3 regions of the Arthrobacter sp. LjRoot14 genome follow, and region 2 is predicted to be linked to each of the others. Evidence: predicted binding sites of a transcription regulator. Region 2 holds the regulator's gene; each other region holds the start of a gene.
What was found. Region 2 encodes Rex, which represses fermentation and respiration genes when NADH is low (regulators of the CRP and FNR family bind a similar motif). Its sites were predicted from a motif close to CTTGTGAANNNNTTCACAAG; they were not measured.
Positions count from the first base shown of each region.

Region 1 (7,790 bases), 3.1 Mb from region 2:
GGATCAAGGAGGCCCCCGCAAAGTACGATCGCGACAATACGTTCAGCCTGCTCAACTCCCTGTACTTCGCGTCCGCCTGGAGCGTGCCGTTTGATCCGAACGACACCTCGGACCTGCCCTTCACGACGGCCGCCGGCGAGAAGATCGACGCCCTGGCAATGCACAACGAGCTGGAGATGAAATACGCGCAAGGGGCTGGCTGGCAGGGCGTGGACCTGCCTTACGCCGACGGTTTCGTCATGCGGCTGGTCCTTCCGGACGCAGGCGCGGACACCGCATTCGGTGCTGAGGAGCTCACGGACATCGCGGACACGCTGGACAGCGCACCGCTGGAGACCGTGCAGATCCAGCTGCCCCGCTGGGACCACAAATGCAGTTTCGACCTGGTGAAGGTCTTCGAATCACTCGGGCTACGGAAGACCCTCACCACCACGGAGGATTTCAACAACATTCAGCCCAGGATGATGATCACCCAGGCCGCCCAGGCTGCCAACATCACGGTCGCGGAAAAGGGCACGGTTGCCGCGGCTGTCACGCAAATCAACGGTGCTGTCACCAGTGCGCCGCCGCAGCCTGAACGGGCCATCACGTTCGACCGGCCGTTCCACTATGAGATTGTGCACGTCGAAACCGGGCTGCCGCTCTTCATGGGGACGGTGGCCGACCCCCGTTCCTAGGCGGACGCTCTCTCAGATCCTGCCGCTTACAACAGGACGCTCTCTCACTTTCTTGAGGAAAGTGAGAGAGCGTCGTGGATTTTCGCGGCAGAAGTGAGAGAGCGTCCTGGATTTTCGCGCCAGAAGTGAGAGAGCGTCGTGAGCGCGGGCGGGGTTAGCGCGGGCCGCCCTGCCAGAGGGCGTCGAACGGGGCGCCCGAGGCCACGCGGTTGTGGATCCCGGCCGTCACAAAAGCCTTCGCCGTGCGGGCAGCCTCAAGCGGGGTGGCGCCCTTGGCCAGCTCGGCGGTCACTGCGGCGGCAAGGGAACAGCCGGCACCGGACACGGCTACTTCGCCCACCTTGGGGGCGGAGAGGATTTCCAGGATGTCGCCGTCGTAAAAGACGTCGACGGCGTCGGGCCCGGCCAGGCGCACGCCGCCCTTGGCCAGCACTGCGGCTCCGCTCAGCTCATGGATGCGGATGGCTGCCGCTTTGAGGGATTCGACGTCGGTGATTTCCAGGCCGGACAGCGACTCGGCTTCGAAATGGTTGGGCGTGACAAAGGTGGCCAGCGGCAGGATCTGTGCCTTCAGTGCCTCGTCCGTGTCCAGCGCGTGGCCCGGTTCCTGGCCCTTGCAGATCAGCACCGGGTCCAGCACCACGTTGGCAAACCCGCCGGCAGCCAGCGCGGACGCCACGGTCGAAATCGTGGCGGGGCTGCCCAGCATGCCGATCTTTACGGTGTCCAGCACGGAAGGTGCGCCGGACGCGGCGCCGTACGCCGACGTCGTCGCCTCCAGCTGGTCCGCGATAACCTGCTGGTCCACCGGTACAAAACGGTGGTTCCAGTTGTCGTTCGGGTTGAAGGAAACGATGCAGGTCAGGTTGGCGATGCCAAAGACACCCAGTTCCTGGAACGTCTTCAGGTCAGCCTGTGCACCGGCACCGCCCGTCGCCTCGGAACCGGCAATGGTCAGGGCGACGGCGGGATACGTGTCAACAGCAACAGAAGTCATCCACCCATACTGCCACCGCGCCTAAAAACACCGCATTGTGCGTATGACCAATATGACTGAACGGCTGGCTACGGGACGTCGGGTGCGTGTGCCGGCGACCCGCCGTCGTCGGACTGCCGGGCAAGCTTCCAAACAGCAAGGCGGCCCACCGCAGCCGACGTTCCCATCGCAGCGGCTGTGAACAAGTCCGGCGGAGAGTTGAACCCTCCAAAAGGCATGCCCAGGGCAAGGCCCAGGATGCCGAAGGCAGCGACATGCAGCCACTGCCTTGCGACCGGCCGCATCAGCAGGCCCAGGGGCAGGGCCAGGCCCCAGCCGACGACTACCGCGGGGATGGCACCGACGAACAGGGCCATTACCGCGAACCAGACGCCGGACACCGCACCGGAATTGAGCAGATGCACACGTGCGCCGAGAACCAGGCAGAACGTCACATGCGTCACGAGGATGCCGAGCCACACCGCGCCGGCGCCAAGCCCCACACGCCGCGGCCGGCTCATGCCCGGCGCCCGGTGATGTCCTGCAGTGCCCTGCCCAGCTCGGCGTGCCGGAAGATGAAGCCGGCGTCCAGCAGTTTCCGCGGCTGGACCCAGCGGCTTTTGAGGACCAGTTCGGTCTCGGTGCGGATCATCACGGCGCCGAGCTCCAGCAGCCAGCCGGGCGTGGGCAGGCCGAACGGGACGCCATGGGCCCGGCGTACCAGGCGCATCAGCTCCCGGTTGTCCACGACGTCGGGCGAAGCCACATTCACCGGCCCCGTGAGGTCGGTCCGCTGGTGTACAAACAACGCGCTGCGGTAGAGGTCCTCCACATGGACCCAGCTGAACTTCTGGCTGCCGCCGCCCATGTGCCCGCCGAGGCCGACCCTGGCGAGAGCCGCGAAAGGCCGCATCACCCCGCCTCCCGGACCGAGCACGATGGAGATCCGGAGCGGGACCCTGCGCGTGAGGGGCGTTTCGGCGGCGGCCAGGGCGGACTCCCAGGCCCGGGCGACCTCAACGGAGAACCCGTGACCCAGCTCGCCGTCGTGCTCCGACTGGGGTGAGTCTTCCGCGTGGCGGTAGATCGTGCCGGTGCTGGCGTTGAGCCAGGTCGCCGGGGGAGCGGAACAGCGGGCCACCGCGCGGCCAAGTTCCGCCGTCGTGGACACCCGGGAGTCCAGGATTTGCGCCTTGTTCCGTTGGCTGTAGCGGCAGTCCACCGAACGTCCGGCGAGGTTCACCAGCAGTTCGGCACCGTCAAGTGCCCGGGTGAGTCCGTCGTCGTCGCCCCAGCGGACTGTGTCAGCGCCGGTGCGGCCGACGGTGCGCACCTGCCAGCCGTCCTGTTCGAAGCGCGTCCGGAAATAGCCGCCGATGAAGCCGGATGCGCCGGCCAGGACCACGGTCTTTCTGTTGTTCATGATTCCCCCCAATGATCGTTGCTGGCTCTGGTTGCCGCCGTTGTTGGTGCCCGGCTAGTCCCGGACGCTGCGGCTCAGGCTGAGGACATCGTCCAGGACCTTGCTGACGCCGGGGATCCTCGCGAGGGAAAGCCCGCGTGCAATCAGCGGCGCCACGCCGTCGACCAGCTTCCGGGTGCGGCGCCGGTCCGCCGACGTGTCGTAGACCCAGAAGAGCGCCACACCCATGTAGCCGAGCCACAGCAGTTCCGGAAGGTCCGCGCGGAATTTCCTCGGAACCGCCGGGCTTGCACCCTCCACGATGTCCCGGAAGATGGCCAGCGAGGCGTCACGGGCGGCCGTGGACTCGCCGGAGAACGGGTTAACGGGCGACGTCGGCCGGATGGCCGTGGCAATGAATTCGGCGCCGAAGCGGTGGTACGGCTCCATCACGTCGAGTCCGGCGTGCAGCGTCGCCTTGAGCCTGCCGCTGAGGTCCTTGATTCCCTCGACGGCTTCGGCAGCCTTCGCCGCGTGCTCGGCCTGGACCTGGACGTAGAGCTCCTGGACCAGTTCGTCCTTGGATGCGAAGTAGTAATAGGCGTTCCCCACGGACACTCCGGCCTCGGTGGCGATGGCGCGCATGGTGGTCTTCTCGAAGCCGTCCTCGCGGAACATGCGCAGGGCCACGTCCGCCACCAACTGCCGGGTCTGCTCGCTCTTGCTTGCCATGGGTTAACCGTCTTTCATTTTTTGAACGTGTTCAAGAAGTGTGACACGAAAACTGAACGTGTTCAAATGCGCTGCCGAATGCGCAAAAGTCGCACCTCGCCCACCCGGTGGTGCGACAATGGAACACGGTTCCGGCGGCAGGGCGCTGCGGGAACCCCTCCCAGTGCTAATACAGCCGGCCGCCGCGGCGGATCTCCTCCGCAACTTTCCCGGGCAGCCGCGCGAACCACTCCGAACGGATCACCCATGACTTCCGCCAAGACTTTCCCCGCCTCCGCGGCGCCGAAATTCGCCTCGATCGGTTCCCCCTATTTCGGCATCCTGCTGGCCGTCATGGCGGTGGTGCTGCTCCTGTCCAACATCGGGGCATCAAAGGGCGTGGCGATCGGCCCGATCATCACCGACGGCGGCTTCTTCCTCTTTCCGCTGGCCTACATCCTGGGCGACGTCATCAGCGAGGTCTACGGGTTCAAGGTGGCGCGCAAGGCAATCGTCACCACGTTTGCCCTGTCGGTGTTCGCCTCCGCCTGTTACTGGGTGATCATTGCGCTGCCCGGCTTCGACGACGAGTTCGGTGCCTCCAAGCAGGCCGCACTTGAGGGCGCGCTGGGGCCGGTTCCGCAGATCGTCCTGGCTTCGCTGCTGGCGTTCCTGGCCGGCCAGACCATCAACTCCTGGATCCTGGTGAAGATGAAGGCCCGCACGGGCGAGAAATCCCTGTGGGCGCGGATCATGGGCTCCTCAGTGGCCGGCGAGTTCGTGGACACGCTCATCTTCTGCAGCATTGCGGCGTCCGTCATCGGCATCACCGACGCCGGAAGCTTCGTGAACTACGTGCTGGTGGGCTTCCTCTACAAGACCCTGGTGGAGTTCCTCTTTGTGCCCGTGACCGCGTCAGCCATCGGCTGGATCAAGAAGCGCGAACCGAGCTACGGCGCGTAGGCCCCGAAGCCGCCAGCCCCGAAGCCGCCAGCCCCGCTAGCGCCAGCGGCTCAGCCCTTGAGCGTTGAGCCGAGGAGGGCCTCCAGTTCGCGGAAGTGCCGTTCCGTGGCCTCGGCGTGGAATGCAGAGGTGTCGGCCATCGAATAGCCGTGGGATGCCCCGGGGTAGATCTCGTTCGTAGCCTCGAGGCCCGCGGCGTCGAGCGCCCCGCCCAGGCGCGCGACGGCGTCGGCATCCATGCTCTGATCATGGTCGGCGTGGCCGAACACGAACCGGGCCGTGGCGTTGCCGAGTCCCAGGTGGGGACTGTCGGGGGCATCGGTGGCAAGTCCGCCGCCGTGGAAGCCCGCGCATGCTGCGACCACCTCAGGATGGGCAGTGGCTGTGCGCACCGCGAGCCGGGCGCCCATGCAGTAGCCGAACGTGCCGATCGGGCCCGGTTCGACGCCGTCGAGGGTGCGCAGCGCAGCAACCCACGCGTCAATGTCCGGCTGCGCCTTGTCGGTGGTGAGGCGTCCGACCCGCGGGAACGCTGCCTTGCCGGCAGCAGCCCGGCCTTCCGGGGTGGTCATGTCCGTGTGCGGTTCGATATCTGCGGCCGTCCCTTCGCGGTAGAAGGTGTTCGGCGCCAGGACCACGTAGCCCCAGTCGGCGATGCGCTGAGCCATCTCCTGGATGCGGGGACGCAGGCCGAAGGCGTCCATGTAAAGGATGACACCCGGCCAGGGGCCCGTGCCGTTGGAGGGGCGGGCGACAAGGGCCTCTGCAGTTCCGTCTGCGGCTGGGATCTCGATGAGCATTCGGTCAGGATATCGGAGGGCGACGGCGGCAGGGCGCCTTTGGGGCGCCCCGCCCCCTGCGTCCTGCGTCCCGCCTAGGAGTAGTAGCGCCCCAGGGTCTCGGCCTTGAAGTCGAAGAAGTTGCCGGCCTCGATGGCGAGCCGGGCGTCGTCCACCATCTTCACCACGAAGCGTTCGTTGTGGATCGAGATCAGCGTGGCGGAGACCATTTCCTTGGCCTTGAACAGGTGGTGGATGTAGGCCCGGGAGTAGTTCAGGCAGGCGTAGCAGTCGCAGCCTTCCTGCAGCGGGCCGAAGTCGCGCTTGTACTTGGCGCCGGAGAGGTTGAACCGTCCCTCCGGGTGGTAGAACGCCGAGTTCCGGGCCACGCGTGTGGGGGAGACACAGTCGAAGGTGTCCGCGCCGTTCTCGATCGCGGTGAAGATGTCGTCCGGCTCGGAAATGCCGAGCAGGTGCCGGGGCTTGTTTTCCGGCAGCTCCTCGTTGCACCAGCGCACGATCGTGCCCAGGTTTTCCTTCTCCAGAGCCCCGCCGATGCCGAAGCCGTCGAAGTTCATCGCGCCGAGGTCGCGGCAGGCCTTGCGGCGCAGGTCCTCGTACTGGGCGCCCTGGATCACACCGAACAGCGCCTGGTACGGCTTCCCTACCCGCTCGGAGGTCAGCCGGAAGTGCTCGGTGATGCAGCGTTCGGCCCAGCGCCGGGTGCGTTCCAGCGACTCCTCCTGGTAGCCGCGGGAATTCTGCAGCGTGGTGAGCTCATCGAAGGCGAACATGATGTCCGCGCCGATCTGGTGCTGGACGTTCATGGAGATCTCGGGGCTGAAGCGGTGCCGGTCGCCGTTGAGGTGGCTCTTGAACCACACGCCTTCCTCATCCACGTGCGCCAGGCGTTCCTTACCCGGCGCGACGGCATCGTCGGGACCAGAGGAGTCAACAGACTTCATGTCGATGACCTTCTTGAACCCCGAGCCCAGGCTCATCACCTGGAAGCCGCCGGAGTCCGTGAACGTGGGCCCGTGCCAGTTCATGAAGGCTCCCAGGCCGCCGGCTTCATCCAGGATGTCCGCGCCGGGCTGCAGGTACAGGTGGTAGGCGTTGGCCAGCACGGCCTGCGCGCCGAGTTCGGCGACGGACTCCGGCAACACTGATTTCACCGTGGCCTTGGTGCCGACGGCGATGAACGCCGGCGTCTGGATCTCGCCGTGCGGGGTGCTGATGGTGCCGGTTCGGCCCAGGAACTCTCCGCCGTTGGCCGCCACCTGCTCCGGTGTCGGTGAGCACGTCTCGCTCAGCCGTTTGCCCACGGTGAAGGAAAACTCGGACTGCAGGGCTGCGGCACCCGGCTCGAGAGGCGGGAGTGATGGTTCAGTATTGGCTGGCACGGTTCAAGTGTGCCAGCTTGGCACCGGGAAACTTAGCCGGCGGTCAGTGCACGGGGTCCGATGTGGGATAGTTCTCAGCCCGCCAGCTGTCCCAGCTGTTGCGGATTTCCTCCAGCCGGTGGGCGCCGAGGTCGTAGGTGGACACGATCACCATGGACCCGCCGTCGGGCCTTATTTCGGCAATGGGCGGCTGGTCGGCCACGACCAGCAGGCCGTCGCCGTGCTCGGCGTAACTGTGCACGGTGAGCCCCACCTGGTGGTTGGTCCGGTACCAGACCTTGCCGGAGACCTCCTCCCCGGTCGCAAGGGTCAGCGAGTACGGCTCACCCGGCCTGGGGACGTCCCCCAGTCCCAGCTTGTCGATGGCCGAACCGTCCCCGCCCGGAACCGAGAAGAATGCCGTGCGGCGTTTGCCGTGCGGGTGGTGTTCCAGTGCGAAACGGAGCTGCTGGAGGAACGTCAGCCAACTTTGGGTGATGTCCTCGTCCCAGGCGGCCCACTCGGAATTGTGGTCCAGGGCGGCCCGGGTCACGCTCACTTCGGTGCCGGCGGGGACGGGTTTCAGGGTGAACTCGTCCCCGCCGTCCACGGTCAGGCTGGTGTGGTCCGGGGCTTCCACCACGGTGTCCTTGAAGTAGATCTCGTTGATCTCGGCGGCCAGGTCGTCGGCCTCCCAGCCGTGCCACTGGGCAACTTTGGCCGGTTCACGCAGCATTGTCCAAACCTGCTGCGCATCGGAGTTGATCACAACGCTCAGATTGTTCGTCATGGGGCGAATCTACAACTCCCGGCGCCGCCCGGGTAGGGCCTAACGGGAACGGGAACGGGAACGGGAACGGGAATGGGAACGGGAACTGGCCAACGGCCAGGGCCAACGGG
Region 1 covers NZ_CAXURL020000001.1:675,984-683,773, forward strand. Annotated here, with positions in the region: gene ACSQ12_RS03210 (serpin family protein) at 1-677, shown strand, start outside; gene ACSQ12_RS03215 (hydroxymethylpyrimidine/phosphomethylpyrimidine kinase) at 832-1,674, opposite strand; gene ACSQ12_RS03220 (hypothetical protein) at 1,743-2,174, opposite strand; gene ACSQ12_RS03225 (TIGR01777 family oxidoreductase) at 2,171-3,076, opposite strand; gene ACSQ12_RS03230 (TetR/AcrR family transcriptional regulator) at 3,131-3,787, opposite strand; gene ACSQ12_RS03235 (queuosine precursor transporter) at 4,034-4,729, shown strand; gene ACSQ12_RS03240 (dienelactone hydrolase family protein) at 4,780-5,529, opposite strand; gene tgt (tRNA guanosine(34) transglycosylase Tgt) at 5,604-6,911, opposite strand; gene ACSQ12_RS03250 (SRPBCC domain-containing protein) at 6,955-7,680, opposite strand.
Region 1: the regulator Rex is predicted to act here: its motif matches at 3,806-3,825, upstream of ACSQ12_RS03235 (queuosine precursor transporter).

Region 2 (7,790 bases):
GCCGCCCATGAACACCACGCCCATGACGACCACGAGGATGCCCAGCACCTGGGTGATCCAGGCGTTCTGTCCGCCGCTGATCATGGATCCCAGCTGTCCGAACGCTCCGCCCAGCAGGACAAAAATCACCGAGAAGCCGAGCACGAAGAGGCCGATTCCGGCCAGCATCCGGCCGCGCTTCTGCTTCTCCAGGTCCACGCCCGTCAGTCCGGTGACATAGCCCAGGTAGCCGGGCACCAGCGGCAGGACGCAGGGCGACAGGAAGGAGACGAGTCCGGCGAGCAGTGCCACGGGAATGGCAAGCAGCAGGGAACCGTTCAGGATGGCTTCGGCGAAGGGGCTGTTCACGGTGTGCGTGCCGCCGTTACTCTGCCACGGCGGCGGTAATGAGGGCCTTGAGGGTGCCCTTTTGGATTTCGCCCAGGACCCGGGACGCAACCCGGCCCTGTTTGTCCAGCACCAGTGTGGTGGGGACGGCCCCGGGAGGAACCAGCCCGGAGACGGCCAGGAGTACGCCGCCGTCCTTGTCATTGAAGCTGGGGTAGGTCAGGTTGAACGTCTTGTCGAACGCCTCCGCGGCGGCCTTCTCATCGCGGAGGTTCACGCCGTAGAACTGCACGCCCTGCTCCTTGAATTCCTGGTGGAGGGCTTCCAGCGACGGCGCTTCGACGCGGCACGGCGCACAGGCCGCGAACCAGAAGTTGAGCACGGTCACCTTGCCGACAAAGTCCGCGGGTTCCACGACGGTGCCGTCGAAGAGGGTCCCCTTAATGGTGACGGCGGATTTCCGGTCGGCGGCGGCGAATTCGGTCACCGACCCGTCCCCGGCCACGTAGTTCTTGTTGTCCCCGGCTTTGGCCTGCTTGGCCAGTGCATCCTCCTGGGCGCAGGCGGAAAGCCCCAGGGTAAGGGCGGCCAGTCCCAGGCCGCCTGCGGCCAGGACGCTGCGGCGCGAGGCGGAGCGCATCACGCCATCACCTGCATTGTTTGCCTTCTCGAAGGGGGATCCGGCCACGTTCAGGCCCCCGGAGTGTTCGAGGCGCCGGGCAGGAGCGCGGCAGCAGGCTCGCTGTAATCGACCCGGAGGAGGGTGCCGTCGTCGTCGAACACCAGCGAGGTGATGGACGTCAGGGTGCATTCGCGCTTGCGCGGATCATGCCAGAGGGGCTTGCCCTCGGCGCTCAGGCGGGTGGACCAGATGGGGAGCTGATGGCTGACGAGGATGGCTTCGGCGTGGTCGCCGCCCAGCTCAATGGCACGGCGGCGGGCGTCCTGCACCGCGGCGATGACGCGGGCGGCCTGGTCCTTGTACGGTTCACCCCAGGACGGAACAAAGGGGTTCCGCAGGTACGGCCAGTGCCTGGGCTTGCGGAGCTCGGCCTTGTTGACCTTGAGGCCTTCGAAGTGGTTCTCAGCTTCGATGATGCGGGCCTCAGTGTGGATTTCGAGGTTCAGCGCTTCCGCTATGGGGAGGGCGGTTTCCTGCGCGCGGGTAAGCGGCGAGGCCACCAGGTGCACGATGTTAGCCCCGCCGGCTACGCGCTCACCGAAGTGCACAGCGAGCGTCTTGGCCATCTGCTGCCCGAGTTCGGAGAGGTGGAATTCCGGCAGCCGTCCGTAAAGGATGCCGTCCGGATTATGGACCTCGCCGTGGCGAAGGAGATGAACAGTGGCTTGGGGCATGTGTACCAGTTTCTCAAAGATGTCGGGTGATCTGAAATCTTCTACAGAGAGTAGAACTGAGACGTTTTGAAAAATGTTCCCCGGAGTTGGAATAAAAGATGCAAATGCATGTTTATACTGGGTGAAGCAGTTAGTTGAGACTTCAACCAAGAAGTTTCGGCTGGCGATCAGATGTCCTTCCGCAAGAGACTTTCAATCCAAGATCACAAGGAGCAACACCATGGCACTGCCCGCCAACACCACCACCGGCACCTGGACCCTCGACAACTCGCACAGCGAAATCGGCTTCACCGTGCGTCACGCAGGCATCAGCAAGGTCCGCGGCCAGTTCAAGGACGCCGCAGCGACCCTGGAACTTTCCGAGAACGTTGCCGACTCCAAGGTCAACGCCACCATCCAGACCGCCAGCTTTGACTCCGGTGACGCCAACCGCGACGGCCACGTCCGCGGCGAAGACTTCTTCGACGTCGAAAAGTTCCCGGAGATCTCCTTCGTTTCCAACGCGATCGTGCCCAAGGGCGACGCTTACGAACTCCAGGGCGATCTGACCATCAAGGGCGTCACCCGCCCGGTGGCTCTCGAAACCGAGCTCCACGGTGTGGCCGTGGATCCCTTCGGCAACACCCGCGCCGGCCTCACCGCCGAAACCACCATCAGCCGCAAGGACTTCGGCCTGACCTGGAACGCTGTCCTCGAAGCCGGTGGCGTGCTGGTCAGCGACAAGGTTGCCATCAACCTCGAGCTCGCGTTCATCGCACCTGCCGCGTAGTTTCTTCGCTTCGTAGTTACACAGCACCCTGCTCCGTCACCGCGACGGAGCAGGGTGCTGTGTTTAAGGCGGCCGCTGACGCCGGCGGCCCACATCGGCCGGCCAGAATACCTCCTTCGAATGATCCACCCCCGGGCCGGAGCGCGGTACGGTTGAACCAAACCATGCTGGGGGCAGGGAACCGTTACTGATCCCGGTACCCGTTTAATCAGTAGTCGACCCGCAAAGGACCAACTATGAGCACGCCTCCAGCAAACCCGGCCAACCCGAACGAACCTGAGAACGGCAAGCCCGGCCCCGACGCTCCCCAGTACGGCCAGAACGCGCCGGAATCCCCCGCAGCACCGCAGTACGGCCAGCAGCCCCCGGCAGCGCCCCAGTATGGCCAGAACGCACCGCAGTACGGCCAGCAGCAGTACGGCCAGCAGCCCCCCGCAGCGCCCCAGTACGGGCAGAACGCACCGCAGTACGGCCAGCAGCAGTACGGCCAGCAGCCCCCCGCAGCGCCGCAGTACGGGCAGCAGCCGCCCTTCGGTCAGGCGCCGCAGCAGTACGGCCAGTCCCCGTATGCCCAGTACCCGTCCGAACAGCCACAGGGTGTCGCCGCCGGCGGTGTGCCGAAAATGGTCAACAACGCGTTCTGGATGATCATCGCAGCGGGCGTCCTGTACATCATTTCCATGCTGGTAGCCATCCCTGCCCTGGACGATCCCGCCATGCGGAACCAGTTCGAGGACCAGATGAGGGCCAGCGGGGCGGACGTCGACTTTGAGTCCATCAAGGGCCTTGTGATCGGCATGATGGTGGTCTTCGGCCTCATCGGCGCCGGCCTCTACGCCCTGGTTGCCTTCAACGTGCGCAAGGGCAAGAACTGGGCCCGCATCCTCGGAACCGTCTTTGCAGCCCTGTCGATCTTCAGCCTGGTTCCGTTCAGCATCGGCACCATCTCGGCTTTGCTTGGCATCGCCGCCATCGTGATGCTTTACCTCCCGGCGTCCGCACCGTACTTCCGGAAGCAGCAGCCTTTCGGCAGCCCCTACTCGCAGCCGGGCAACCCGTACGGCCGCTAACCCTGCCAGCACCACGGTTCCAGCCGGAGGGCGTGGACTTTGGACGGCCCGGGCGACACCAGTCGCCGGTCCCCGGAGTCCGCGCCCTCTGCGTTTGTCCCGCTGTTCCTTGAGCCGAAATTGAGCCGCAAACTATGCACAGAAAGCCCCCGCACACGGTACCGTGTTAGCAAAATCACGCTGGGGGCAGGAAGACGTGGCTGATCCCGGTGGCTGATTGCCCGTTAGCCGACTCGTAAAGGATCAACCATGAGCACTCCGCCCGTCCCGCCGTCGTACCCCGGCGATTCCCCGTCCGGCGGGCAATACGGCCAGCAGCCGCAATACGGGCAGGGCCCGTCGCCCTTCGCGCAGGCACCGCAGTTCGCTCAGGCGCCCCAGTATGGCCAACCTGCTCAGTACAGTCAGACCCAGCACGGTCAGCCGCAGTACAGTCAGCCGCAGTACGCGCAGGCACAGCAGCCGCAGCAGTTCGGGAACCAGCAGTACACGGTCTACCCCTCGGAGCTGCCGCAGCGGGGAAACTCGGCGGCAAGCGCCGCTCCACCGCTGGTGAACATCTCTTTCTGGCTGTTAATCGTTGCTTGCCTCCTCTGGGTTGGCTCGGTGCTCCTCTCGCTGGGTTCCATCGACGACCCCGCCATGCGCCGGGCGTTTGATGCCAGGCTGGCAGCCAGCCGGGCTGACGTGGATTTCGAGGCCCTCAAGGGCATCATCGTGGGAATGGTGATGCTGATCGCGGCCGTCGGAGTGCTGCTGTATGCGCTGGTGGCGTTCAACATCCGGAAGGGCCGGAACTGGGCCCGGATTCTCGGCACCATCCTGGCGGCATTCTCGCTGCTGGGCGTTCTCCAAATGGGGCTCGGAACGCCGTCCATCCTCGCCGGAGTGGCTGCAATGGTGCTCCTCTACCTACCCTCCGCCGCGCCGTATTTCAGGAAGTACCACCCGTTCGCAAGCCCGTACGGCCAGCCGGGCTACCCCTACGGCCGCTGAGGGCAGTACTACTCCGCGTCCTCCGGGGCCTGGATCCGCTGGGCGTGGTAGGCCAGGATCTGCAGCTCGGTGGCCATGTCCACCTTGCGCAGGTTCACGCCCGGCGGGACCTGGAGCATGACCGGCGCAAAGCTGAGGATGCTCCGCACTCCTGCGGCGATGACGCGGTCGCACACGCCCTGCGCCACGGCGGCGGGCAGCGCCAGCACCACCATGTTGGCGCCGGTCCGCTGGAGGACCGGTTCGAGGTCAGCGACGTCACTGACCCGCAGCCAGCCCACCTCGTTGCCCACCACCATCTGGTCAGCATCGAAAATGGCCACGACGTCGAATCCGCGCGATTCGAAGCCGCCGTACCGCGCGAGGGCCTTGCCGAGGTTGCCGGCGCCCACGATTGCCACTTTCCAGTCGCGGGTGAGCCCGAGCGCGGCTGAGATGTTGCGGCTGAGGTACTGCACTTCGTAGCCAACGCCTCGGGTGCCGTAGGACCCCACATGCGAGAGGTCTTTCCGGAGGGTGGACGAGCTGACGCCGGAGGCTTCGGCCAGGGACTCTGAGGAGACGCGTTCGACGCCTTCGGCCAGCATGGTGGTGAGGGCGCGCAAATAGATGGTCAGCCGTGCCACGGCCGCGGGCGGAATCTGCTTGGCCGCAGTTCCGCTGTCCCCGTGAACAGCCTCGGGGGATGAATCCAGCGAAGTCACTATCTGCTCCATTGCGTCGCGTTGTGAGTCCACTCTAGAGCCCCGTCCGCACTGCCAACAAAGCAGGAGTCGCCGCGCCTATTTGGCCGCAGCCTGGCGAAGGATCCGCTCAAGGCGGGTTTCGTCGATCTTCCAGAAGTCACGCTGGATCCCGTCCACCAGGACCACGGGGATCTCTTCGGCGTAACGCTCGCGCAGCTCCGGATGGTTGTCCACCAGTTGTTCCGTCCACTCAAGTCCCAGGGCGGCAGTGACCCGTTCGACGGCGTCGCGCGCCGCCTCGCACAGGTGGCAGTCAGCTTTGGTGATGAGGACGACGTCGGGTTTTGCCATGCCTCAACCGTAGCCCGGGCCGCCGCTCCGCCGCGACGGCAGGCCCGTGACAGCCTGGACCGGCCCATTGACTAGACTCAAGTCATGCCCGAGGAGAAGTACGTCGCCGTAGTCCGGCAGCCGGCCGGTGCGTTGCAGCACGGCGAGGCTGCCTTCTTCGACGTCGATAACACCCTCATGAAGGGCGCCAGCCTCTTCCACGTAGCCCGGAAAATGCATCAGCGCGGCGCGTTCACCCTGCCGCAGGCGGCCGGGATGGCCTGGAAGCAGTTCAAGTTCGTCCTCCGCGGCGAGAACATGGATGACGTCCACGCGGTCCGGGACTCGGCCTTGACGCTGGCTGCCGGAATCACGGTGGAGGACATCAAGGCCCTCGGCGAAGAAGTCTTCGACGAAATGATTGAGTCCAGAATCTGGCCCGGCGCCAAGGCACTGGCCCAGCAGCACCTCCGTGTGGGGCGCATGGTGTGGCTGGTGACCGCTACCCCCATCGAGGTGGCCACGGTGATTTCCACCCGGCTGGGCCTGACCGGTGCCCTGGGAACAGTGGGCGAGATCGAGAACGGTGCCTACACCGGCCGGCTGGTGGGCGACATCCTGCACGGCCAGGCCAAAGCGGTGGCTGTCCAAGGCATTGCTGATGCCGAGGGCCTGGACCTCCAACGGTGCTGGGCCTACAGCGATTCGCACAATGACATCCCGCTGCTAAGCATGGTGGGCCATCCCGTGGCCATCAACCCCGACTCCCGGCTCCGCCGCCACGCCCGCGAAAACAACTGGCCGGTGTACGACTTCCGCTCGGGACGCCGCGCCGCCACGCTCGGACTGAAGGCGGCCACGGTTGGCGGGGCCGTGTACGGCCTCTGGAGGGGCTTCACGCGCTTCCGCGGCCCCACGGTCTAGTCGCGGCCCGCCCCAGCTCCAGGCCTGCCCTTGCAGCGGACGTCGCAGGGATTCGCCCGGCCCAAAGAAAAATGCCCGCTGCCAAAGGCAACGGGCATCTCACGCTGTAGGAAGTATCTCTACTTCTTGTTACGGCGCTGGTGGCGGGTCTTACGAAGCAACTTGCGGTGCTTCTTCTTGGCCATACGCTTGCGACGCTTCTTAATAACTGAACCCACGAAAGTTCCTTACAAACTAGATGGAGTACCTGTCTGATGGAAGAGGTCCGTGGACTAGGCAACAGACTAAACAACAAACAGATTCTTACAATAACGAAAAACGTTCCCTAACAGGGTACCGCTTATCCGGCGCACCCACTGACCGCACTCCGTTTGTGGCAGCTCAGGCGGTGTCCGACTGGCCTTCCACGACAGCACCCTTGACGTACTGTTCGACGGCGGACTCCGGCACCCGGAAGGACCGGCCGAAGCGGACGGCCGGCATCTCTCCGGAATGGACAAGGCGGTACACGGTCATTTTGGAAACGCGCATGAGCTCGGCCACTTCGGCCACAGTCAAGAACTGAGCGTTCGAGAAGTTCGACTCTGCGGACATTTCCCTTATTCCTTTGTTAACAGCTGATAAAGGCAACCCCATTGAAACCCCATTGCGGTGTGCCGATGCTGAGCCATCAACCTACCCTGTGCTAGTTACTCTAGTGGCTGATGGTGCCATTGTGAAAGTCATTGGGCGGTACCAGTTTTCGGCGGATCCGGGGGAAAATCAGCCCTCCAGGGCGCCGCGCCGCTTGCGCGCAGATGCTGCCAGCTGGCCCAGCACCGACGCCGTGACGTCCCATTCCATGCAGGCATCCGTCACGCTCTGGCCGTAGACCAGTTCGTCAGTGCCGGCCGCGTGGTCGGCCACATCGAGGTTCTGCGCCCCGCCCACGAGGAAGCTCTCCAGCATGACGCCGGCAATCGCCGCGGCCGCCGCTCCGCCGTCTTCCAGCTGCGCGCCGATTTCGAGCGCCACCTCGGCCTGGCGGTGGTGGCTCTTGCCGCTGTTGGCGTGGCTGGCGTCCACGATCAGCCGGGGGTTGAGCTGCTTGCCGGCCAGTTTCGCCGAGGCCGCTTCGACGTCCGCCGCGGAGTAGTTGGGGCCCTTGCGTCCGCCGCGGAGGATCACGTGTGTGTCCGGGTTGCCGGCGGTGGCCACGAGTGCGGCCCGGCCATCGCCGTCGATCCCCAGGAAGGCCTGGGATGCCGCGGCGGCGCTGCAGGCATCGACCGCAACCTGGAGGTCGCCGTCGGTACCGTTCTTGAATCCGATGGGCATGGAGAGTCCGGAGGC
Region 2 covers NZ_CAXURL020000001.1:3,774,216-3,782,005, forward strand. Annotated here, with positions in the region: gene ACSQ12_RS17090 (cytochrome c biogenesis CcdA family protein) at 1-348, opposite strand, end outside; gene ACSQ12_RS17095 (TlpA family protein disulfide reductase) at 365-967, opposite strand; gene ACSQ12_RS17100 (histidine phosphatase family protein) at 1,018-1,683, opposite strand; gene ACSQ12_RS17105 (YceI family protein) at 1,904-2,452, shown strand; gene ACSQ12_RS17110 (hypothetical protein) at 2,689-3,522, shown strand; gene ACSQ12_RS17115 (hypothetical protein) at 3,772-4,518, shown strand; gene ACSQ12_RS17120 (redox-sensing transcriptional repressor Rex) at 4,527-5,222, opposite strand; gene ACSQ12_RS17125 (glutaredoxin family protein) at 5,301-5,555, opposite strand; gene ACSQ12_RS17130 (HAD family hydrolase) at 5,640-6,458, shown strand; gene ACSQ12_RS17135 (30S ribosomal protein bS22) at 6,578-6,676, opposite strand; gene ACSQ12_RS17140 (helix-turn-helix domain-containing protein) at 6,840-7,052, opposite strand; gene ACSQ12_RS17145 (3-deoxy-7-phosphoheptulonate synthase) at 7,221-7,790, opposite strand, start outside.

Region 3 (7,790 bases), 1.5 Mb from region 2:
CCCAGGGACCGGTCGCGGGCCCAGGTCATGACCTCGCCCTGCGGAGAATCATGAAAACACCTCGCTAGGATCCTGTTGCAGGATGGTCCGCGCGTTCAAGGACCCGGGACACTGTGTAGCCGATGACCAGGCCCCAGAATGCCGGGTGAATGTTGGCAAGGCTCATCCCGGACATGGTCACCACGAATGTCACCAAGGACCCCAGCGTGAAGGCATTGGCGAACGCGGTGACAAAGGCTTGCTGGAGTGCCCGAAGCATCGCAATGCCGCCCAGGGTCAATATGAATTCCCTGGGTGTTGCGAGCATGAGCCGGGTCAGTGCGGGAGCGAGAAGGGCGCAGGTCATGGCCAGGACGCCGAAAACCACGGCCGCCGTGTACTGGCGCTGCCTGGCTCCTGAGGAAGTCATGAGGGCGTTGGTTGGACCGGTCACGCACGCTGAGACAGCGCCGCAGCCGGCATTGATCAACGAAAACGCACCCGAAACGATGGCGAACACGTTGACCGGCGGGTTGTGGCCTGCGGCACGGAGAACCGCGATGCCCTGCCCATTCTGAACAAACAAGACCGTCAGGGCGAGGGGAACAACCAGTTCCAGCTGGGCAGCCCAAGTGAACTCAGGAACGGTGAAGACCGGGGTGGCCAGAACCGGGCCGCCTTTTTGGAGGGAAAATTGGCCACTTAGCGCCACAGCGACACCACCAACCGCAAGAGTACCGAGCACTGGCGGAATATACCTGCCTAGCGCAGGCGCGGCAGTGAGGACCAGGAATGCGACCACCATCGGTGCAGCCACTACAGGGTTGGCCTGGGTTGAACCAACTATGTCCGTGCCGAATTTCAGGAACACCGCGGCCACCATCGCCATGACGATCGGCATGGGCACCATTGCCATGATCCTGCGGACCAATCCGGTGGCGCCCAGCGCGAGGACGAGCAATCCGGACGCGAAGAAAGCCCCCACCACCTCTGGAAAGGACAAGTGCTGCAGGGACGGACCCAGGAGCACCGTCCCGGGAATGGACCAGGCAAAGCCCAGGGGTTGTCGGTAGAGGAGAGACATCACCAGCGTCGCCGCCCCGCCCGAAAAAAGGATGCCAAACACCCAGGAAGCAAGTTGGCCCTCGGTGAGGCCTCCCGCCGCTCCCACGGCGAGGGTGACGGCTATGGGGCCGGAGGCGGAGAAGATGAGGCCGATCACGCCGTTGGAGACGTAGGGCAGGCCGAGGTCACGGAGAACCCGGCGTACGCCTGCGGGGCGAACGCCCGGACGTTCCAACAGCGGTTGGCGTTTCGGAGCCTCTACGGCTTCCACATGAGCGATGGCGGACGGGTTCTGTCGGGATGGCGGCATCAGGGCTCCTTGCAGGGGCGGCAAAAGGAAGGCGCCCCGGAGCTTGCACTCCAGAGCGCCCTCGGTGCCGGGCCGAGGCGCCGGCACCGATCTGTCAGCGGTGGCTCTTACTTGTGCTGGCCTTCCTTGGCGAGCACGTAGTCATACACCACTTCTTCGCCGGCCCCGCCATCCGTGCGCCTCTTGGGTTCCAGCATCAGCTCAGCCTTGACTGCCGAGGCGATGTCGTCCGCGTTGTGCGGGTCGCCCGGGAAGTACAGCTGCTGAGTTACGGCCTGGAATCCCGGCGCGGAAACCTTGATGTGGATGTGCGCCGGGCGCCAGGCGTGCCATCCTGCCGCGCTAATCAGCTGCCCGCATGCCCCGTCCGTGGGGATCTGGTAGGGAGCCGGGCGCATCGTGTTGATTTCGAAGCGGCCCTCATCATCTGCTTTGACCGTTGCACGGAAGAGCCACTCGGGGAGACCCGGCGCGTACTGGGAGTAGAACCCGGCGCTGTCGGCGTGCCAAATCTCCACCTGTGCGTTCTGGATGGGGTTACCGTCCGTATCGGTGAAGCGGCCGCTGAAGTGCAGCGGTGTGCCCTCCTCGTCCTCACGCATCTCTACAGTGGCAGGGGTCGGGAGCGCGGGGGACCCCGGCACGTAGTAAGGCCCTTCAATGGTGCCCACGGTTCCGGGGCGATCCTGGGAGTTGACGTCCTCCACAGTGTGCTCCAGCCACACGTCAAGGAAGAGCGGCCATTCCCCGTCGGTGCCCACCTTGATAAGCCAGGCTTTGAGTGCGTTGTATTCCTCGTAGGTGACCTGGTGCTCGACGACGATGTCATTGGCGGCTTTGATGAGTGCCCCCGCCAGCAGACTCACTCGTTCCTTCGGCACATCCAGGTGGGAGAGCTTGCCTGATGCGGCGAAGCGTTCCGTGGCCTTGGAGCCGGCTTCGACTGCAGTGCCCTCGTCCTCGTGGCGGGTGTCTGCTTGGGTCTCGGTCATGGTGATGTCCATACTCCTCTTTGAATAGGGGACGGGAACTGCTCCCGAACCCGGTGCCAACCGGGTTGGGGGCAGGATCTGAACCTGTCGCGGCGCAGTTCCCGTGATGTCCGTCTCATCGTAGGCGTCAAATAAGGACGCAACAAATATCGATTAGGCCGGTTTTCTGTCAAGAAGCAGACATAAAGGAACCCTTGGTCGAACCTAGGTATTTGCCTGATGTGAGAGCCATCACGATGGGCAAGACTTGCCTGACAACGTCCCGCGGGAACACCGCCGCCGGCAAAAATTCCTGACCATCCGTCCAGCACTCTCCAATGAAGGAGCACGCCATGACCGAGAACCTGGCCCACCTCCGCGACGTCCTTGCCGACGCCGTGATCGACGACCGTGAGAACGGCGTCATCCGTGCCAAGCGCGAAATTTTCACCGATGAAGAGATCTTCGAACTGGAGATGAAGCATATCTTCGAAGGCAACTGGGTCTATCTCGCCCACGAATCCCAGATCCCCAACGTGGGGGACTACTTCACCACCAACATCGGCCGCACCCCCGTGATGATCACCCGCGATAAGGACGAGAAACTCAACTGCCTCGTCAACGCCTGCTCGCACCGGGGTGCCATGCTGTGCCGCCGCAAGACGGACAACCGCACCACTTTCACCTGCCCGTTCCACGGCTGGACGTTCAAGAACTCCGGCGAGCTGCTGAAGGTGAAGGATTCGCGAAACGCGGGCTACCCGGAGACCTTCAATAAAGCGGGCTCCCACGACCTCACCAAAGTGGCCCGCTTCGAGTCCTATCGCGGTTTCCTCTTTGGTTCCCTGAAGGCGGACGTGCTCCCGCTCGAAGAACACCTGGGTGATGCCGCCAAGGTAATCGACTCGATCGTGGACCAGTCCCCGGAGGGGCTCGAGGTGCTGCGCGGATCGTCCACCTACACCTACGACGGCAACTGGAAGGTGCAGGCCGAGAACGGGGCAGACGGTTACCACGTCACCGCCGTGCACTGGAACTATGCGGCCACCACGGCCCGCCGCACCGCCGGCGACTCCGCCAACAAGACCAAGGCCATGGACGCCGGCAAGTGGGGCAAGGTCAAGGGCGGTTTCTATTCGTACGACCACGGACACCTGCTGCTGTGGCAGGAATGGACCAACCCGGAGGACCGCCCGCTGTGGGACCGCCGCGAGGAGCTCGTCACGAAGTACGGCGAAGAGATGGCCAACTTCATGATCAACATCTCGCGGAACCTCTGCCTGTACCCGAATGTCTACATCATGGACCAGTTCTCCTCGCAGATCCGGCACTTCCGGCCCATCTCGGCGGACCAGACCGAGGTGACCATTTACTGCATCGCGCCCAAGGGCGAATCACAGGAGAACCGGTCCAAACGGATCCGCCAGTACGAGGATTTCTTCAACGCCACCGGCATGGCCACGCCCGACGACCTCGAGGAGTTCCGGTCCTGCAACAAGACCTACTGGGCCACCTCGGCGCCTTGGAACGACATGACCCGCGGGTCCACCCATGAGATCGCAGGCCCCGACGAGCAGGCCCAGGCGCTGGGCATGACCAGGGTCATCGCCTCCGGGGTGCGCACGGAGGACGAGGGGCTCTACCCCATTCAGCACGGGTACTGGAAGGAAGTCATGGACCGGGCGCTGGCGGAGGAGGAGACCTCCACCCTGGATGCTCTTCCAGTCACAGCCTGACCCCCGTCCACGTGGAACCAGAGAGAGTGCACAACCCATGACCAACCTGACAACACCCGCTGCGGCGCTCAAGAACGCCGGGGAGATCGCCACCCTCGAGACCGTCCGCGCCTTCCTGTACAAGGAGGCCCGCCTGCTGGATGACCGCCGGTTCGATGAGTGGCTTCAGTGCTACCACCCGGACTCGGAGTTCTGGATGCCCGCATGGGACGTCGATGACCGGCTGACAGAGGACCCGCAGAACGAGATCTCGCTCATCTACTACGACAACCGCGGCGGCATTGAGGACCGGGTCTTCCGGATCAAAACGGACCGGTCCTCGGCCACGTCCCTGCCCGAGCCCCGCACCGGGCATAACATCACCGACGTCGAAATCATGGAGCACGACGGCGGCCAGGTGAAGGTGCGCTTCAACTGGTTAACCCTCTACTTCCGGTACAACACTACGGACACGTACTTCGGGACCAGTTTCTACACGATCGACCTCGCCGGCGGCGAGCCGGTCATCTTGAAGAAGAAGGTTGTCCTCAAGAACGACTACATCCACCACGTCGTGGACGTCTACATGATCTGACGGCTCCCGGCCGGTGCCCGGCATCCTGCCCGGCACCGACCTTGGCCGTTTCAAAATCCGTGCCCGTCGGGCACATCCGAACCACCCGGGTCGCGTCGACGCGATTCCCAGCCAGGAGGAAACCATGGGCCACAAAGTAGCCCTCAGCTTCGAGGACGGCGTCACCAAGGTCATCAAGGTCGGCGACTACGAGACCGTGATGGACGCTGCGTACAAGGCACGCATCAACATTCCATCGGACTGCCGGGACGGTGCGTGCGGCACCTGCAAGGCCTTTTGCGATTCCGGCTCCTTCGACCCGGGCGACTACATTGACGATGCGATGACGGAGGCGGAGCTCGAGAAGGGGTACCTGCTCACCTGCCAGGCTGTTCCGGAGTCGGACCTGAGCATTCAGATCCCTGCCACGTCGGAATCAGCGAAGACTTCGGCCACCACCTTCACCTCCACCGTGAAGGAGCTCAACAAGCATTCCGAAACGACGGTTTCCTTCACCCTGGAGACGGAAAACCGGGACGCCCTGGCCTTCCTCCCGGGCCAGTACGTCAACATCAAGGTCCCCGGAACGGACGCGGAGCGCTCCTATTCGTTCAGCAGCGGCCCCGAGGTTCAGGACCCATCGTTCATGGTGCGGGTGACGCCGCAGGGTGCGATGTCCGAGTATCTGCGGGACCGGGCTGCGGTGGGCGACACCATCGAGTTCACCGGTCCGTACGGGTCGTTCTTCCTGCGCGAGCCCAAGCGGCCCCTGCTGCTCCTGGCGGGCGGCACCGGCCTGGCGCCGCTCCTGTCCATCCTCGAGAAGCTTTCCGAGAACCCGCCGTCCGTACCGGTCCATCTGATTTATGGCCTGACCAGGGAGGCGGACATCGTTGGCCTGGACTGGTTGCGCGAGTATGAGGCGAAGCTGCCCGCTTTCACGTGGGACTACATTGCCTCCGAACCGGGCACATCTGCTCCCCACACGGGCTACGTCACCCAGATCATCGAACCAAAGCACTTGAACGACGGCGATGTCGACATCTACCTGTGCGGTCCGCCCCCCATGGTCAACGCTGTGTCGAAGTGGCTGGATTCCGAGGGCATCAAACCCGCCAACTTCTACTTTGAGCGGTTTGCCCCGAAGGAAACCACCGGGGGCGACGCCGAAACAGGGGCACCCGCACCCGCAGAACGGATTGCGGCCGAAGGCGACACAATGAGCCGCAGCGAGGCGGTCTCTTCCTTGGAAACCGGCCGGCTGGACTTCCGCAAGGAGGACAGCTTCGCCCAGCTGGACGCTCGCATGGGCCTGGAGCTCGCGGTGAGCGAGCTGATGCTGGGCCGTCTCAGCGAAGAGCAGCTGCACCAGTTCCGCCGGCTCGCCGAGGCCACCACCCGCTCCGTAACAGAAGGCACTATCCAGGAACCGGACGAGTTCGCGCGGACCAACGAGGAGTTCCACGAATACCTCTTCGTGGCCTGCAACAACCCCATGCTGCTGGAGTCCTACCGCCGGCTCGACGTCCACGCCCAGATGGCCGCGGCCTTCGAGGCGGGAACCCCCATCTTCGAGCGGGTCACCCAGGACCACCTTGATGTGGTCGACGCCTTTGAGCGCCAGGACAAGGCACGGGTGCGGGAGGTCATCATGGCCCACGCACACGACGCCAAAGAAACCATGGCCGGAGCCATCGAAGCCAAGGCGGCCCGCTGATGACCCGACCATACGCCGGACAGTTCGTTACCCCCGGCCGGTACGCAGGCAAGGTGGCCATGGTGACGGGTTCTGCCCAGGGAATTGGCCGGAAGGTGGCCGAGCGCATCAGTGCCGAGGGAGGCGCCGTCGTCCTGGTAGACCGGGCCGAATTGGTCCACGAGGTGGCGCAGGAGATCCAGGCGTCCGGGCAGGGTTCCGCTTCAGGAGGTTCGGCCACCGCGGTGACCGCAGACCTTGAGACCTTCGCAGGAGCGCAGCAGGCCGTGGCGGCGGCGCTCGCCGCCCACGGCCGGGTGGACGTCCTGGTCAACAACGTCGGCGGGACCATCTGGGCCCGCCCGTATGAAGAGTACGACGAGGAGAGGATCGAGAAAGAGATCCGCCGCTCGCTCTTCCCCACCCTCTGGACCTGCCGCGCGGTGCTGCCGGCCATGCTGGAGCAAGGTTCAGGCACCATCGTCAACGTTTCCTCGGTGGCCACCCGCGGCATGCATCGCGTGCCGTACTCGGCAGCGAAGGGCGGGGTCAACGCCCTGACCCAGTCGCTGGCGATGGAAGTGGGCGGACGCGGCATCCGCGTGGTAGCGGCAGCCCCGGGCGGCACCGAGGCTCCGCCCCGCCAGGTCAAGCGCGGTCCCGAAGCGGAATCCGCCACGGAAAAGGCCTGGTACCAGATGATCGTTGACCAGACCGTGGACTCGTCCTTTCTGAAACGCTACGGGACATTGGACGAACAGGCCGCACCCATCGTGTTCCTCGGATCAGACGAAGCGTCCTACGTCACCGGCAGCATCCTTCCGGTCGCTGGCGGGGACCTGGGCTGAGTACGCCATGATGGATGGCCGCAGCCGGGTCCGGCAGGGCGTCTCCGGTAGAGTTGCGGCCATGACAGGGGCCTCCACACACGGTGAAATGGCGGAGGATCTAGCGCTTGTTGGCCGGTCGGGGGTCTTTGCGGAACTGCTGGAGATTTTCCGGACCGTCCGCAAAGGCAAAGTGGGGGCAGTGGTGATCGCCGGCCCCACGGGGGCCGGAAAGACCGCGGTTCTGGAGTTCTTCCTTGAGCACTGCCGCACGGCGGCCCGTGGTGTCCGCGTGCTGTCCGCCATGGGCGATGAGTGGGAAGCGCAGTTTCCCCTCGCTGGCTACTCCCAACTCATGCTGACCCCGCCGCTGCGTTCGGCAAAGAATTACGACGGCGGCCCGGCGCTGCCCGCGGGGCCCGTTGCGGCGCTTACCCCCGACCAGGTGGTTAATTACGCTTCCACGCTCAGTACCCACCTGGAAGGACTGCAGTCCCATGGCAGCGTGGTTGTCGCCGTGGATGACGTCCATAGACTCGACGTGGAGAGCTTGCGCATCCTCACCTTCGTGATGCGCCGACTGCACGGCAAGCGGATTATGTTTGTGCTGACCCTCAACCCGGACGATGCCTTACGCGTCCCCGCCGGTACGT
Region 3 covers NZ_CAXURL020000001.1:2,242,433-2,250,222, forward strand. Annotated here, with positions in the region: gene ACSQ12_RS09985 (benzoate/H(+) symporter BenE family transporter) at 65-1,354, opposite strand; gene catA (catechol 1,2-dioxygenase) at 1,462-2,358, opposite strand; gene benA (benzoate 1,2-dioxygenase large subunit) at 2,679-4,061, shown strand; gene benB (benzoate 1,2-dioxygenase small subunit) at 4,099-4,635, shown strand; gene benC (benzoate 1,2-dioxygenase electron transfer component BenC) at 4,760-6,331, shown strand; gene ACSQ12_RS10010 (1,6-dihydroxycyclohexa-2,4-diene-1-carboxylate dehydrogenase) at 6,331-7,158, shown strand; gene ACSQ12_RS10015 (ATP-binding protein) at 7,220-7,790, shown strand, end outside.
Region 3: the regulator Rex is predicted to act here: its motif matches at 2,565-2,584, upstream of benA (benzoate 1,2-dioxygenase large subunit).